3 regions of the Shewanella sp. 10N.261.52.F9 genome follow, and region 1 is predicted to be linked to each of the others. Evidence: predicted binding sites of a transcription regulator. Region 1 holds the regulator's gene; each other region holds the start of a gene.
The links. The regulator LexA, encoded in region 1, represses DNA repair genes until DNA is damaged. The targets are predictions, from matches to a motif close to TACTGTATNNNNATACAGTA.
Positions count from the first base shown of each region.

Region 1 (5,177 bases):
TCGACATCTGATGCTTGTACGGCATCGCCAGAATCATTACCCCAAGCATTTCGCTCAAAGGTAATCACTGCGGCTATCTCTTGTGGCGTTAACTGCTGCGCAAACGCCTGCATAGCAGTGCCCGGTTTACCATTAATCACAATCTCAAGATGGTCGGTAACAGGCCCTTTAATAACAGGACTACCAACGAGCGATGGGAATGCGGGTGGTAAGCCTGCACCTGTGGCTTGGTGGCAAGCAACGCAACTGGTCATGTAGACTTTCTCGCCCATGGCCATCAGTTCATCCATGGTCAAATCATCTAGCACCACTGCGGCAGCTGTTGCGGCAACAACCTCGTTCTCTATCGATTGAGTATCATCTAAGGTGGCTGGGAGGGTTGTTGGTGTGCCTGCATCGTTAGCACTTGTATCGGCAGCAACATCAGTTGCAGCGTTACCATTTGCATTGATATCGGCAGCTTGCACCATCTCACCAGAATCATTGCCCCAAGCGTTACGCTCAAAGGTCACAACAGCAGCAATTTCGGTTGCAGTGAGCTGTTGTGAAAACGCCTGCATTGCAGTACCAGGCTTACCGTTGACCACAATATCAATATGACCAGCAACTGCGCCTTTGATCATTGGACTGCCAATAAGTGATGGGAATACACCAGGTAGGCCGGCACCATTAGGTTGGTGACAGGCGGCACAGCGAGCCATATACACTTGCTCACCTTGACTCATTAGCTCTTCCATTGTCAGAGTTTGCGACAAGGCGGCTTGGGCTGCAGCTTCAGCGTTACTCGCTTCTTGCTGTTGGGCGATTAGCCAAGCGTCAAAGTCTTTTTCTGATAAGGCTTCAACCACAATGGGCATAAAACCGTGGTCTTTACCGCATAGCTCAGCACATTGACCACGGTAGATCCCAGGTTTATCAATCTTGGTCCATGCTTCATTAATAAAACCGGGATTAGCATCTTTTTTAACGGCAAAAGCGGGTACCCACCAAGAGTGAATAACGTCTTCAGAAGTCATTAAAAAGCGCACTTTACGGTTAATAGGCAGCACTAATGGCTTATCAACTTCCAGTAAGTAGTTTTCGCCTTTAGTTGCATTGCCTTCAATTTGGTCCCTCGGAGTCGAAAGTAAACTGAAAAATGATATGTCTTTATCGAAGTAGCTGTAATGCCACTTCCATTGGGAACCCGTCACTTTAATGGTGAGATCGGCGTTACTGGGATCTTCCATAGCAATCAGTGTTTTGGTTGCCGGAATGGCCATACCGATAAGAATAATGAAAGGCACAACAGTCCATAAGATCTCGACTTTAGTGCTTTCGTGAAAATTGGCGGCAACAGCGCCTTTAGATTTGCGGTGGTTGATCATGGCATAAATCATTACGCCAAATACCACGATACCAATAGCACAACAGATGTAGAGAATTATCATGTGGAGGCTGTAGACCTGACCACTGATATCCGTAACACCTTTTGTCATATTAAGTGGCATTTCTGATGCAACAAGCGCGGGCGTAAATAGTAGCGCTAGCACACTATACAACAATTGCTTCACTAGACTTCTCCTCTGTCAACAAGACAAAGAAGAGTCACACAGTAAGTCTCTGCTCTATGTAAACTCTTCAGTTCCCAAAAAAGCAACGATGACTTCAAAGTGCGCGAGTGGTTTTGTCAAACTTGTCGTACTAACTTAATTACGACAGCGACTATTGTATATTCAGTATTTACTACTGCTTTGTATCACCACATTGGCACCTACGGCTGAAATATATCAGGCCGATTTCAGTCTCAATTTGAATCATAATTTGTTTGTTATCAAACTAAAGACCGACGACTAAATCGTTCGGATATAACAAAATATCGTTGTTATCACTTCCTACACTACTTGGTGTTTAAATATTGATCAAGATCACTTTTCGATTGATTTACCGAATAACGGAAATAAAAAAGCTCTCATATGAGAGCTTTTTTATTACTGTATTTCTTTACTAGAAAGAATAGATTAGCAAGGTTAGCAACAAAATTTATTAATGGATGCCACCAAACAGAGAAGCTTGTGAAAAAGCATTATCCTGTATGTTAATTGCGCTACTTGGTAAGTGACCATTTACATTTTCAGTATTATTATCGAGAGTGTTCTCGATAATAATGCCTGCTGCACGAGCACTTTTTGCCACAATTTGTAATCGTCTGCTATCGCGAGCATCAAGTGAGGATGTCCAAGTAATCACTGCACTAGAAGTGCCGCTAGTTAACGCCTTTTCCATTGCCCATAAGGTTTCAACTTCATCTTTTGCGTGGACTAATAAAATTCTGTCCATACGCACACCCGCTGCGGCTAACATTTGTTTATAACCAATATTTGGCGGGCTAATGAGTACAATCCAGCGACCCTGTTGGCTTAGCTGCGAAAGCTGTGCACTAATCTGTTTCAGTTCATCACGGCCTTGGGTTTGGGTAACCATAGTCGTGATGTCGTTGATAGGATTGTTTGCCAATGTGGTCGATGGCATATCTTGCCAAAGACCTGGGTGGCGCGGGCTTGTTCCCATTAGTTTATTCATTGCCAGTCTCCATTGCGGATCACACCAACAGCTAAACCTTCAATGCTTAAACTTTGGTTTGCTAGATCCACTTCAATTGGTGAGTAGTCTTCGTTTTCAGCGTGTAAGAAAACTTTATTGCCCTTTTTCTCAAAACGCTTAACGGTAACATCGTCTTCGACTCGTGCTACAACAACCTGACCATTTCGAGCCTGCTCTATCTTATGCACAGCTAACAGATCACCTTCGAGAATACCGATATTCTTCATGCTGTCACCGCGAACTCGCAGTAAGAAGTCTGCAGCAGGACGGAACATTGCTGGGTCAACTTGATAATGTTGTTCAACATGTTCTTGAGCCAGAATAGGTTCACCCGCGGCCACTTGGCCGATAAGTGGTAAACCTAAATCGGTTTCTTCAGTGCTTTCTTGGGTTAATTTAATACCACGCGAAGTGCCCGGCATAATTTCAATGCAGCCCTTTTTGGCTAGCGCTTTTAAATGCTCTTCGGCAGCATTGGCAGATTTAAAACCTAAACGTCGAGCTATCTCGGCACGGGTAGGTGGCATGCCTGTATCAGCAATATTACGTTTAATTAGCTCTAAAATTTCTGCTTGGCGTGGTGTTAGTGGTCTCATTATTAACCCTGTCTTTCTATACAGTACCTGTCAGTATATACAGTAATTTTATGAGTGCAAGTAATAACCAGATATAACTTTTTTCTAGGTGTGGGATCCAGTTTCAAATGAAATAAATCCAGCGATATGAAATTGATAACTTCTATCTCATCCGATATCCACTAGAGAGGTACTCGGTAATTGGCTTAACAGCCGTTTGATGCTGGTTAGCGTCCTTAATTGGTTGAATAGATCAGTTTCATTGTCTCCGGATTGCTGCGGATAATTTCATGTTATCTCGGTAAGAAACAATGTAGTTATGCGGATTTTAGTCGTTAAACTATTGATTTAACATTAGAGGTAGTTTCATTTCCAACTGGATCCCACAAAAGGATTCTATGACATTAATGGCACAGTGGACGGTCAACAAGATGAAATAAGCATGAACGTAATTTAATTGGGTGTTATCAGCAGTTTTTACATTTTTTGTTTGTAAGTCTTTGTTCTATAAATATACAAGTCGGATTATGTGTATAAACAATACAATCGCGCAAAGCGTTTCAATATCTGGTATTCTAGCGCCTTATTAGAAGCGACTAACATTGCATATAAACATGTCCAAACAAGACTCTCTTTGGTTTAAATCTTTACGCTGGTTGCAGCGCAAATTGGTGCACACTGTTGTTGTGCCTCACGATCCATTTGACGATCTCAATCTTGATCCGAGTAAGCCACTCGCCTATGTCATGAAAACGGAGTCCGTTAGTGATATTGCGGCTTTGAGTGAAATGACTGCCAAACTCGGATTACCAAGCCCTTATGAGGACTTGGAGGTTAATGGTGTTAAAGCGCCTAGAGTTGTTTGTTTAGAGGGCAGTAAGCCACTTTTTGGCCAACGAGAAGGTGGAGAGCAATATATTGATTGCTTCAAACGCCTACTCAGCGTGCATAAACAAAATCGTGAGTTAGATATTCAGTTGGTGCCGGTAAGCCTTTATTGGGGGCGTACTCCTGGTAAAGAAGATGACACCATGCGCGCGGCAGTGCTTGAGCGCCAAAATCCAACGTGGTTACGTAAGTGCTTGATGATTTTGTTCTTAGGCCGTCATAACTTTGTGCAGTTTTCCAATGCGGTTTCACTGCGTTACATGGCTGATGAACATGGTACTGATAAGCGTATCGCGCAGAAGTTAGCTCGTGTTGCGCGAGTGCATTTCCAACGTCAACGTAAAGTGATGACGGGTCCACAGTTGCCAAAGCGTCAGGCACTATTTCACTCACTGCTAAAGTCAGAATCTATTACTAAAGCGATTAAAGAAGAAGCTGCGAGCAAAAAGATTTCCGAGGCAGAAGCGCGCGCTAAAGCCATGGAATACTTGGACGAAGTCGCTGCAGATTACTCCGACAGCCTAGTTCGTATTGCCGAGCGATTCTTAACTTGGTTATGGAACAAATTATATAAAGGCATCAACATTAAAGGTGCCGAGCAAGTAAGACAGTTACACCATGACGGCCATGAAATCGTTTATGTGCCTTGTCACCGTAGCCATATGGATTACTTGTTACTGTCTTATATTCTTTATTATCAAGGCATGGTACCGCCGCATATCGCTGCGGGTATTAACCTTAACTTCTGGCCTGCAGGCCCAGCGTTCCGCCGTGGCGGTGCTTTCTTTATTCGCCGTAGTTTTGGTGGCAACAAGCTATATACCGCAGTATTCCGTGAGTATTTAGATCAGCTATTTACCAAAGGCTATTCGGTTGAGTATTTCACCGAAGGCGGGCGTTCGCGTACAGGTCGTTTATTAGCGCCAAAAACCGGTATGTTGGCTATGACCTTGAACAGCGTGCTGCGTGGTGTTGAGCGCCCTGTGACTTTGGTGCCAGTGTATTTGGGCTATGACCATGTAATGGAAGTCGCGACTTACCACAAAGAGCTAAGTGGTAAGAAGAAAAAGAAAGAATCTGTGTGGCAGGTATTTGGTGCTATTCGCAAACTAGGTAACTTCGGTCAGGGCT
Region 1 covers NZ_JBFRNX010000008.1:217,175-222,351, reverse strand. The annotation lists gene coxB (cytochrome c oxidase subunit II) at 1-1,553, opposite strand, end outside; gene AB4298_RS06795 (cell division inhibitor SulA) at 2,026-2,562, opposite strand; gene lexA (transcriptional repressor LexA) at 2,559-3,179, opposite strand; gene plsB (glycerol-3-phosphate 1-O-acyltransferase PlsB) at 3,773-5,177, shown strand, end outside.

Region 2 (5,177 bases), on a different contig from region 1:
GCGCTGCTCAGCCATTGCAGCTTCAAATCCTGCTTCATCAACAGTAATATCACGTTCACGACATACGTCAGCAGTTAAATCTACTGGGAAACCATAAGTATCATAAAGTTTGAATGCTGTTTCGCCATCTAGCACCTTAGTCGTTAACTCGTTTAGCGCTGCATCCAAAATACCTAAGCCGCGCTCTAGAGTACGAGCAAATTGCTCCTCTTCAGCTTTCAGTGATTTCTCAACAATCGCTTGGGTTTCTTGTAAACCTTTTGCAGCATCAGCGCCCATCACTTCAATAAGAGTTGGAACCAGCTTGTAGAAGAAGCTTGCAGTCGCACCTAGCTTGTTACCATGACGCACTGCGCGACGAATAATACGACGAAGCACATAACCCCGACCTTCATTTGACGGCATTACACCATCGGCAATTAGGAATGCACATGAACGAATATGGTCAGCAATAACGCGTAGAGACTTATTCTCAAGATCTGTAACGCCTAGTATTTCCGCTGTTTTCTTGATTAATGCTTGGAAAATATCGATTTCATAGTTTGAATGTACACCCTGCATAATCGCAGCGATACGCTCAATACCCATACCAGTATCAACAGATGGCTTAGGTAGCGGTAACATTTCACCGTCAGCCTGGCGGTTGTATTGCATAAATACGATGTTCCAAATTTCAATGAAACGATCGCCATCTTCTTCTGGAGTACCTGGGCGCCCCCCCCAAATGTGATCGCCATGATCATAGAAAATTTCAGAACATGGACCACATGGACCAGTGTCCCCCATCTGCCAGAAGTTATCTGATGCGTAAGCAGCGCCTTTATTGTCGCCGATACGGATAATATTTTCAGCTGCAACACCTATCTTCTTATTCCAGATCTCGAATGCTTCGTCATCTGTTTCATAGATAGTGACGCATAGGCGCTCTTTTGGCAGTTTTAATTCTTCTGTAAGGAATGTCCATGCGAAATGAATAGCTTCTTCTTTAAAGTAATCGCCGAAACTAAAGTTACCTAACATTTCAAAGAATGTGTGGTGACGAGCAGTGTAACCAACGTTATCTAAATCGTTGTGCTTACCACCTGCACGTACACAGCGCTGTGAAGACGTTGCACGAGAATAGCTACGCTTATCTGCACCCAAAAACACATCTTTAAACTGGTTCATACCCGCATTAGTAAAAAGCAGTGTTGGGTCGTTCGCTGGAACGAGAGAACTACTATCTACTACCTGGTGACCATTTGTGCGGAAATATTCCAAAAAAGCACTTCGCAGTGCTGCAGTGGTTTGATACATGAAACCGTCCTGAATTAGGTTGTGCAAATAGCCCTTAACGAGCTGAGAGATAAATTTTTATGGATAGCATTATAAGCAGAGTCATGGCTAACAACCAGCCCTGTTGATACAAAACTGCTTCGCTAATAAAGAAATTACAGCTAGAGGAGAGTTGCTAGGCAACTAAATAGATTTATTAGCTCAATGTTACTCATGTACTATAACCAATCAGCCACTAAATTAGCCTGCGTCAATAGCTTTATAAACACCATAAAAAAAATCGCGGATTGCAAACAGCAGCTCCGCGATGATTAAGTTGACTAGTCAATAAGCAATATTAATGCTTACAACAAGCTAAGTGGTTCATCCACTAGTAATATCGGTCTTAGAAAACTTCACCCGTTTCTAAATCCACATTGTCACCAGCCGTGTCTGCCGCATTACCAGCATCAGCAGTATCTTTCTCACCATTGCCCAAAAGCATAGCGCGCAATGTTGTTTCAATTTCATTTGAAATTGCTGGGTTTTCGATAAGGTACTTACCAGCGTTAGCGCGGCCTTGGCCAATCTTGTCACCTTTGTAGCTATACCAAGCACCTGACTTTTCAATTAACTTGTGTACAACACCTAAGTCAACTAACTCACCAGTGCTGTTGATACCTTGACCGTATAGGATTTGGAATTCAGCTTGCTTAAATGGTGCTGCAATCTTGTTTTTCACAACTTTAACGCGAGTTTCGTTACCAATCACTTCTTCACGGTCTTTAATCGCACCAGTACGACGGATATCTAGACGAACAGAAGCGTAAAACTTAAGTGCGTTACCACCGGTTGTTGTTTCTGGATTACCGAACATTACACCAATTTTCATACGGATTTGGTTAATGAAGATAAGCAAAGTATTTGACTGCTTAAGGTTACCTGCAAGCTTACGCATTGCTTGGCTCATCATACGTGCCGCTAAGCCCATGTGAGAGTCACCAATTTCGCCTTCAATTTCAGCTTTTGGTGTCAATGCTGCTACTGAGTCGACAATAATAACGTCAACCGCACCACTGCGAGTCAGAGCATCACAGATCTCAAGCGCTTGCTCACCAGTATCAGGTTGAGAACAAAGTAAGTTATCAATATCCACGCCAAGCTTTTTAGCATAGATAGGGTCAAGTGCGTGTTCAGCATCAATAAAGGCACAAGTTTTACCTTGTTTTTGAGCTGCAGCAATCACTTCCAATGTCAGTGTTGTTTTACCAGATGATTCGGGACCGTAGATCTCTACGATACGACCCATTGGTAATCCGCCAGCACCTAAAGCAACATCCAAAGCAAGCGAACCTGTAGAAATAGTTTCTACATCCATTGAACGGTCTTCACCTAACTTCATGATTGAGCCTTTACCAAACTGCTTCTCAATCTGACCTAGAACGGCGTTCAGTGCTTTCTCTTTATTTGGATCTGTCTTCATTCCTATATCCTCTGGAGCACAGTGCGATCTGATATTGGCACTGTATTATCTATTCGGTGACGACTCGTTAAGCCTTGGCTAGAGCCTCAATATGAAACTAGTATACTGTACAATCATACAGTATCAAGTGCTGTGTAAAAATATTTTACAAATACATATGAATCAAATACTTACTAATCTTAAACAGTAATGCACAGTATTTTATTCACCAAACACTGTAAGAATTACGCCTAAAGCTCACAAAATATTGTTAAGATTAGCGCCAAGATTGTGTAAGGCGCTACTAGACGCCGCAGTAAAATGACAGGCAAATAAAATCGATGACTGCTATTGATCCTCAAGGTTTAGAAAAACATACCCCAATGATGCGTCAGTATCTCACTCTAAAAGCTCAGCATCCTGATATGTTGCTCTTTTACCGTATGGGTGATTTCTATGAACTCTTTTATGAAGACGCCAAACGTGCATCAGAGTTACTTGGGATCTCTCTTACAGCTCGAGGCAAGAGCGGTGGTGACCCTATTCCTATGGCTGGTTTGCCTTACCATGCGGTTGAGGGCTATTTAGCTAAATTAGTGCAACTACGCGTTTCAGTGGCAATTTGCGAACAAGTCGGCGACCCTGCCACATCAAAGGGCCCGGTCGAACGTAAAGTCGTTCGTATCGTGACCCCTGGCACTTTAACTGATGAAGCACTATTACAAGAGCGTCAAGACAACCTTCTTGCTGCACTTTATCAAGGTAAAACAGGTTATGGTTATGCCACTTTAGACGTGGCATCTGGACGTTTTGTAATTACAGAACTTGCCAATACCGAAGCCTTAGAAGCTGAGCTACAGCGCACTAACCCTGCAGAGCTACTATACAGCGAAGACTTCTCGCAAATGAGCCTGATTGCAGGTATGAACGGTACTCGCCGTCGCCCAGAGTGGGAGTTCGACTATGATACCTGCCATCGCCTTTTATTGAACCAGTTTGGCACTAAAGACTTACGCGGCTTTGGCATCGAAGACGCAAGACTATCGCTGCAAGCAGCTGGCTGCTTAATGCAATACGTTAAAGACACTCAACGCACTGCACTGCCGCATATCAACTCGATTGTACGTTTTAATCAGTCAGACAGTATCGTTTTAGATGCTGCGACCCGTCGCAACCTTGAGCTCACCGTAAACCTCCAAGGTGGCCGCGATAATACTCTTGCTTCTGTGCTTGATAACACTGTTACCCCTATGGGCAGCCGTATGTTGCAGCGCTGGATCCACCAACCACTGCGTAACCATGAAATCATTCGTGCAAGACAAGCCTCAATTGAAGAGTTATTGGGTAACGGCAATCATGAAATTCTTGCCGAAGATTTAAAAGCCCTAGGCGATATTGAACGTATAACCGCACGTATTGCATTACGTAATGCACGCCCTCGAGATTTTGCTCGTTTACGTCAGGCACTGGCGTTATTACCGCAACTGCAGCAAACATTAACTCAGGCAAATGCACCGCACCTTCAATACTTATCTCAGGTCATTGGCGAGTTTCCACTAGAACTTGAGCTATTATCTAATGCCGTTGTTGATAACCCACCAATGCTGATCCGAGATGGTGGCGTTATCCGTGAAGGCTACAATCAAGAGTTAGATGAATGGCGTAAATTAAGTGAAGGCGCCACAGATTACCTACACGAACTTGAAGCGCGTGAAAAAGAGCAGACAGGGATCTCGACGTTAAAAGTCGGTTATAATCGCGTGCACGGTTACTACATAGAAGTGAGCCGTCGCGAATCTGACTTAGTGCCACTAAGTTACCAACGTCGACAAACCCTGAAAAATACCGAACGCTATATTATTCCTGAGCTGAAAGAGCACGAGGAAAAAGTATTATCAAGCCAAGGCAAAGCACTCGCGCTTGAAAAGCAGCTCTGGGAAGAGTTGTTTGATCTTATCTTACCAAAACTACATGAGTTACAAGACTTTGCTCAAGCAGCCGCAGAATTAGACGTACTGTGTAACTTTGCTGAGCGTGCTGAAAGCTTTAATTACCATTGCCCAGAGTTAACTGCCACGCCGGGAATTCAAATAGAAGCCGGTCGTCATCCAGTTGTCGAGCAAGTAAGTAAGAGCCCATTTATTGCTAACCCAGTAACTCTGAACAATGCGCGTAAAATGCTTGTGGTTACAGGTCCAAATATGGGCGGTAAATCAACTTATATGCGTCAAGTCGCTTTAATTACTTTGATGGCACATATTGGCTGCTACGTACCAGCTGAACACGCTGTCATTGGCCCAGTCGATCGGATCTTCACCCGTATTGGTGCATCAGATGATCTTGCTTCAGGCCGCTCAACCTTCATGGTGGAAATGACGGAAACAGCCAATATCTTACATAATGCCACAACTAATAGTTTGGTATTGATGGATGAGATCGGCCGCGGTACATCGACCTATGA
Region 2 covers NZ_JBFRNX010000012.1:293,027-298,203, reverse strand. The annotation lists gene alaS (alanine--tRNA ligase) at 1-1,296, opposite strand, end outside; gene recA (recombinase RecA) at 1,661-2,737, opposite strand; gene mutS (DNA mismatch repair protein MutS) at 3,058-5,177, shown strand, end outside.
Region 2: the regulator LexA is predicted to act here: its motif matches at 2,841-2,860, upstream of recA (recombinase RecA).

Region 3 (5,177 bases), on a different contig from region 1:
CTTGAATGAGTAAGCCGGTTTTAATTTTACTCTCAACTAAATCTGCGACTTTCTCCATCTGCCAATAAGAAGCAAATAGTACTAAGCTTGCCATTTCATCTTCAATCAGAGCGACAATATGTTTAGCTAATTCATCGGTATATTTATCATCAGTTGGTTCACAGTCCATTTTTGGCAAAAAGAGTGTGGCGTTTTGCTCAAAATCAAACGGCGAGTCTAAGGCTAAATAGCGGCTACCATCGTTAATTGACAGGCCAACCTGATGGGTAAAGTGATTAAAGTTATTTAGTGCTCTAAGTGTGGCACTACAAAGCACAACGCCAGCAGCTTTATTCCATAGCAAGTTTTCAAGCATAAAGCCGACTTCTATGGGGGATGCATTGAATAAGTAATCGGGCTGTTTTCCGGTTAATTGTTCAATCCAACGTGCCATAGGTGCGCCTTTCGGACTGTCTTCTTTGGCCATCATTTTCCATAGCTTTTGCAGGTTCTCTAGGCGTTGCAGCATAAAGCCTGTTTCAGATAGTAAGGATTCTGATTGATGTTTCGGGATCTCTCCATCCTTAATCGCTTCGTTTAACAAAGACAGCATTTTGTTAAATTGCTTTAATGCCAAGTTTGTCGCTGTGCCGAGGTTCTCTGCTAATACCATTAAAGCTGGTGGCAGTTTTCCGTGCTCAAAACGAAACCGATTCTCTGGGTTATCAAACTTGGCCGATTGAGCATCACAAAATTGCGCTACTTGATTAAGCATTCCAGCAATATCACCTATGTGATCTAGCATCGACTGCGTTGGCGCAATAATATAATTACTCTTAATTTGATTTTGTAGCTTGCCGCAGGTTTTAGTGAGCTTTTCTAACCAGTCGTTAGCCCCACGAACTGTGGACTGAGCGCTACTAAAATCTCGTGCAACTATTGGTAAGTGATGAGCTTCATCAATAACATAATAAAGCTCTTCTGGATCGGGTAAAATAACGCCTCCCCCTAGCTCTAGATCGGCAAATAACAAGCTATGGTTGGCAATTAGAACGTCCCAGTCATCAATATCTTCACGTGCTTTATGGAACGGACAGTTACGGTGGCTTGCCAATTGTCGGTGGCAGCTGTGTTTGTCACACGCAATTTGTTGCCATAGATGATCGGGTAGAGGCTTAGTTAGTGTGTCGCGTTCACCATTCCAAGTACCGGCTTGATAGTCTTTGAGTAAACCTTCCAGCATATCAACTTGGCTTTGATCAGGTTTTGTTTGCCACATGGCCATTTGGCTACTGTTGTCTGGCCCTACCATCATTTCAAGCTTGGATAAACAAACATAACGTTGGCGACCTTTGACTAAGCCAAAAGTAAAATCGAGGCCTGATTGTTGTAAAAAGAAAGGTAAATCTTTATGCAACAACTGCTCTTGCAATGCGACGGTAGCAGTTGCAATACAGACTTTTTTCTTGGAGGCGAGTGCTAATGGAATAGTGCCAAGTATATAAGCTAAAGATTTACCGATACCTGTGCCAGCTTCGACCACAATAATACGGCGTTGCTTGTCATATTCGCCTGCAAGCGTTTTTGATATTTCCGCGACAATATAATTTTGCTCGCGGCGCGGGCGAAAGTTAGGCAATGAGGTCGAAATGCCTTTATATATTGTACGAATTTGGGTTTTAACGTCTGCGGATAACATGAATGCACTAAGCTAATAAATAGTGCTGTACATAATAACAGTGATTACTTAGCCTAAGAAGCGTTTAGTGATTATTAGTGTATTTAATTGAGTATAAAGTATGAATTCAGGTGCCAGTGAGCTGCAACTTCTTCAAGGTAGAGTATTAACTCGCCACGCCATTCATCGACAAGGCAGCCTAATTTTACAGTACTTTGTGCAAACTGCGACAGGCCCCGTGACTGTCGAAATCCTCAATCAAGAGCATGTGTGTTTTATAAAAAGTAATGACGAGTCACTATTACTTGCTAGCGATGGATTAAGAGGTGCAAGGGCTAACGCCATCGCCCTGAAAAGCTTTAATTATGAGCCAATAACTGCATTGTATTGCAACGATGGCAGACAGTTACGGCATTTAATGCGCGTAGCTAAAGATCTTGATATTGAATTATTCGAATCAGACGTTAAAACGGAGCACCGATTTTTAATTGAACGCTTTATAGCCTTAGATGGTGAGTTTTATGGGCACTTTATTGAACAAAATGGTAATTCATCGCAACCTGTATTTGTTGCTAGTAGGGCAAGGCAGTTTGATAGCAAAATTGAACTTAACGCAATTTCTTTAGATTTTGAGTGTAGTTTTGCGGGGGAACTTTATTCTGTTGCCTTATATGGACAATCAGCCAACGGTATTGTTTATCAAAAAGTTATTATGGTTGGGAAAGAGCTCGATACTCAGCCATGTTCACCTGATGGTGAATCTATTAATTACGTCGAATGGGCCATCGATGAAGTCGATTTGATCCACCGTTTAATCTCTTGGTTTAGTGAATATGATCCGGACATTATTATTGGTTGGTCCGTTGTAACGTTTGATTTAGCCTTACTCTACCGTAGAGCGAAGTTGCATCAAATACCGCTAAATATTGGCCGCGATGGCCAAGCGCTTGATTGGAAAGTCGAGGAGAAATATCGACCAGAAACTTTGTCTTTACCTGGTAGAGTGGTACTTGATGGTATTGATTGGTTAAAAGCTGCATTTTATCAGTTCGATCGTTATTCATTAGAGTTTGTGGCGCAGGCACTGCTTGATGAAGGAAAAGCTATCCATAACGTTGATAATCGTATGGATGAGATCAATGACTTATTTTTAAATGATAAACTTGCTTTAGCGCATTACAACTTAACAGATAGTCGCTTGGTGTGGGATATTTTCGAAAAAACCCAGTTATTCGATTTTGTGATTGAGCGAGCTAAGCTAACTGGGCTAGAGCTTGGACGAGTGGGCGCATCGGTAGCGGCATTTAATAACTTATATTTACCACATCTTCATCGGGCTGGTTTTGTCGCACCGAGTAAACCTGCAAGTGATGGCATAGAAAGTCCTGGCGGTTATGTAATGGACTCGGTACCAGGTCTTTATCAACATATCTTAGTGTTAGATTTTAAGAGTCTATATCCTTCAATTATTCGTACATTTCTAATTGATCCAAAGGGACTTGTACAAGGCTCGTCCAATGTAAGTGATGCAGTGCCAGGGTTTCTTGGCGCGCAATTTAGTCGTGAAACGCCTATTTTACCTATGCTGATTAAAAAGCTTTCTGAAGAAAGAGAGTTAGCAAAGTCGCAGCACAACGCGCCTTTATCCCAAGCAATTAAGATTATTATGAACTCTTTGTATGGCGTCCTCGGCTCTAGAGGCTGTGTATTTCATGACGCTCGTCTTGCCAGCTCAATCACAATGCGTGGGCATGAAATAATGAAGCAAACTAGAAGCTGGATTGAAAATGAAGGTTTTGAAGTGATTTATGGAGATACCGACTCAACTTTTGTTTGGCTTGGTAATGATTTTTCACCTGAATTGGTACAAAAAACTGGCAGAGAACTAGCCGAAAGGATCAATGTCTTATGGCGAAGTAAACTACAAAAAGAATATCAGTTAACGAGTTTTCTCGAGCTTGAATTTGAAACTCATTTTGAGCAATTTTTTATGCCAACTTTGAGGGGCTCGGTCGAGGGTTCTAAAAAGCGCTATGTAGGAACTAAGCGTAATCAAACTGGGGAAAAACAATTAATATTTAAAGGTATGGAGCAAGTTCGAAGTGATTGGTCTCCCTTAGCTAGAAGAGTGCAATATGAATTATATGATCGTTTATTTAGTGAACAAGATATTCCCTCTTACCTTAAAGAGATAATAGCGGGGTTGAATAGTGGGTTACTTGATAATGAACTGATCTTTACCAAACAACTCAGAAGAAACCTTGAAGACTACACAGCAAAGTCCGCTCCACATTTAAAAGCTGCGCGTAAATTGTGCGATGCTACGGGAGATCAGCAATATGCAAAACGGGGCGCAAGAATCGAATATGTGATGACTTTAAATGGCGCCGAACCTGTTGCTAAACGTTTAAGTCAAATTGATTACGATTACTATCTCACTAAACAGTTAGAACCTATCGCAGCGCCGATACTTTCAATTTTGAAAACCAGTTTCACTGAAGTTACTACAAATCAAATGTCGTTAATTTAGTTTGTGCTGGATTAATAACCTGCTAAATAAATGTTAACAGATGGTTCAAACCTTCGTCAGTTCTGTGTTTGCTAGTTAATTAGGTGCAAAATCTAGCAAATAGTGTGATGTTCGTCTTTGAGTGGTTGCTAATCTTTTGATAATCTCATTTGCAATCAGGATAGAAAGAAAACAACGGAATGGATGACGATTTGAATGAAGCAGACTGAACAATATTAAGGTTAGGCAAATTAAATGAAAAAGACTCTAGTAGCATCAGCTTTGGCAGCGGTTATTTTTGTGCCAACAGCATCAGCAATTGAAGTATATAAAGATGACAAAAATGCAGTAGAAATTGGTGGTTGGATTGATGCTCGAGTAATTAATACTCAAGGTGCTACAAAAGTTGAAAACGGTTCATCTCGTATTAACTTTGGTTTTACCAGAGACATGGGCCAAGGTTGGAAAACATTTGCCAAAGTTGAGCTAGGTCTAAACCTAGTAGGTAATAGCTCGATCGAAAGAAATAGTGTTGAAATTGATGGTGAGACTATTAATGGGTACACTTCTGATTCAAATGACTTTATCAGTACTCGTTTAGGCTATGTTGGTCTTGCTCACGACACATACGGTTCATTGACAATCGGTAAGCAGTGGGGCGCTTGGTACGATGTGGTTCATAACACTAACCTAGTTAACACTTGGGACGGTAACACATCTGGTACTTACACACTTAACAAAGCTGACGGTGCAATCAATGGTACTGGTCGTGGCGACAAGACTGTTCAATACCGTAATGCGTTTGGTGACTTCAGCTTCGCAGTACAAGCACAGCTAAAGCAAGATAGTTTTGACCTTTATGAAGGTGATGCTTTCCCAGGTGTTCCAGATGCAACAGTTGCTAATAGCAACGTAATTGGTACTGTTGAGTACGATTATACTTACGGTGCGTCAGCTACATATAACGCAACTGAGAACTTAATTCTAACCGCAGGTTTGAACGTTGGTGAG
Region 3 covers NZ_JBFRNX010000014.1:92,393-97,569, forward strand. The annotation lists gene dinG (ATP-dependent DNA helicase DinG) at 1-1,678, opposite strand, end outside; gene AB4298_RS11460 (DNA polymerase II) at 1,779-4,187, shown strand; gene AB4298_RS11465 (porin) at 4,422-5,177, shown strand, end outside.
Region 3: the regulator LexA is predicted to act here: its motif matches at 1,702-1,721, upstream of dinG (ATP-dependent DNA helicase DinG).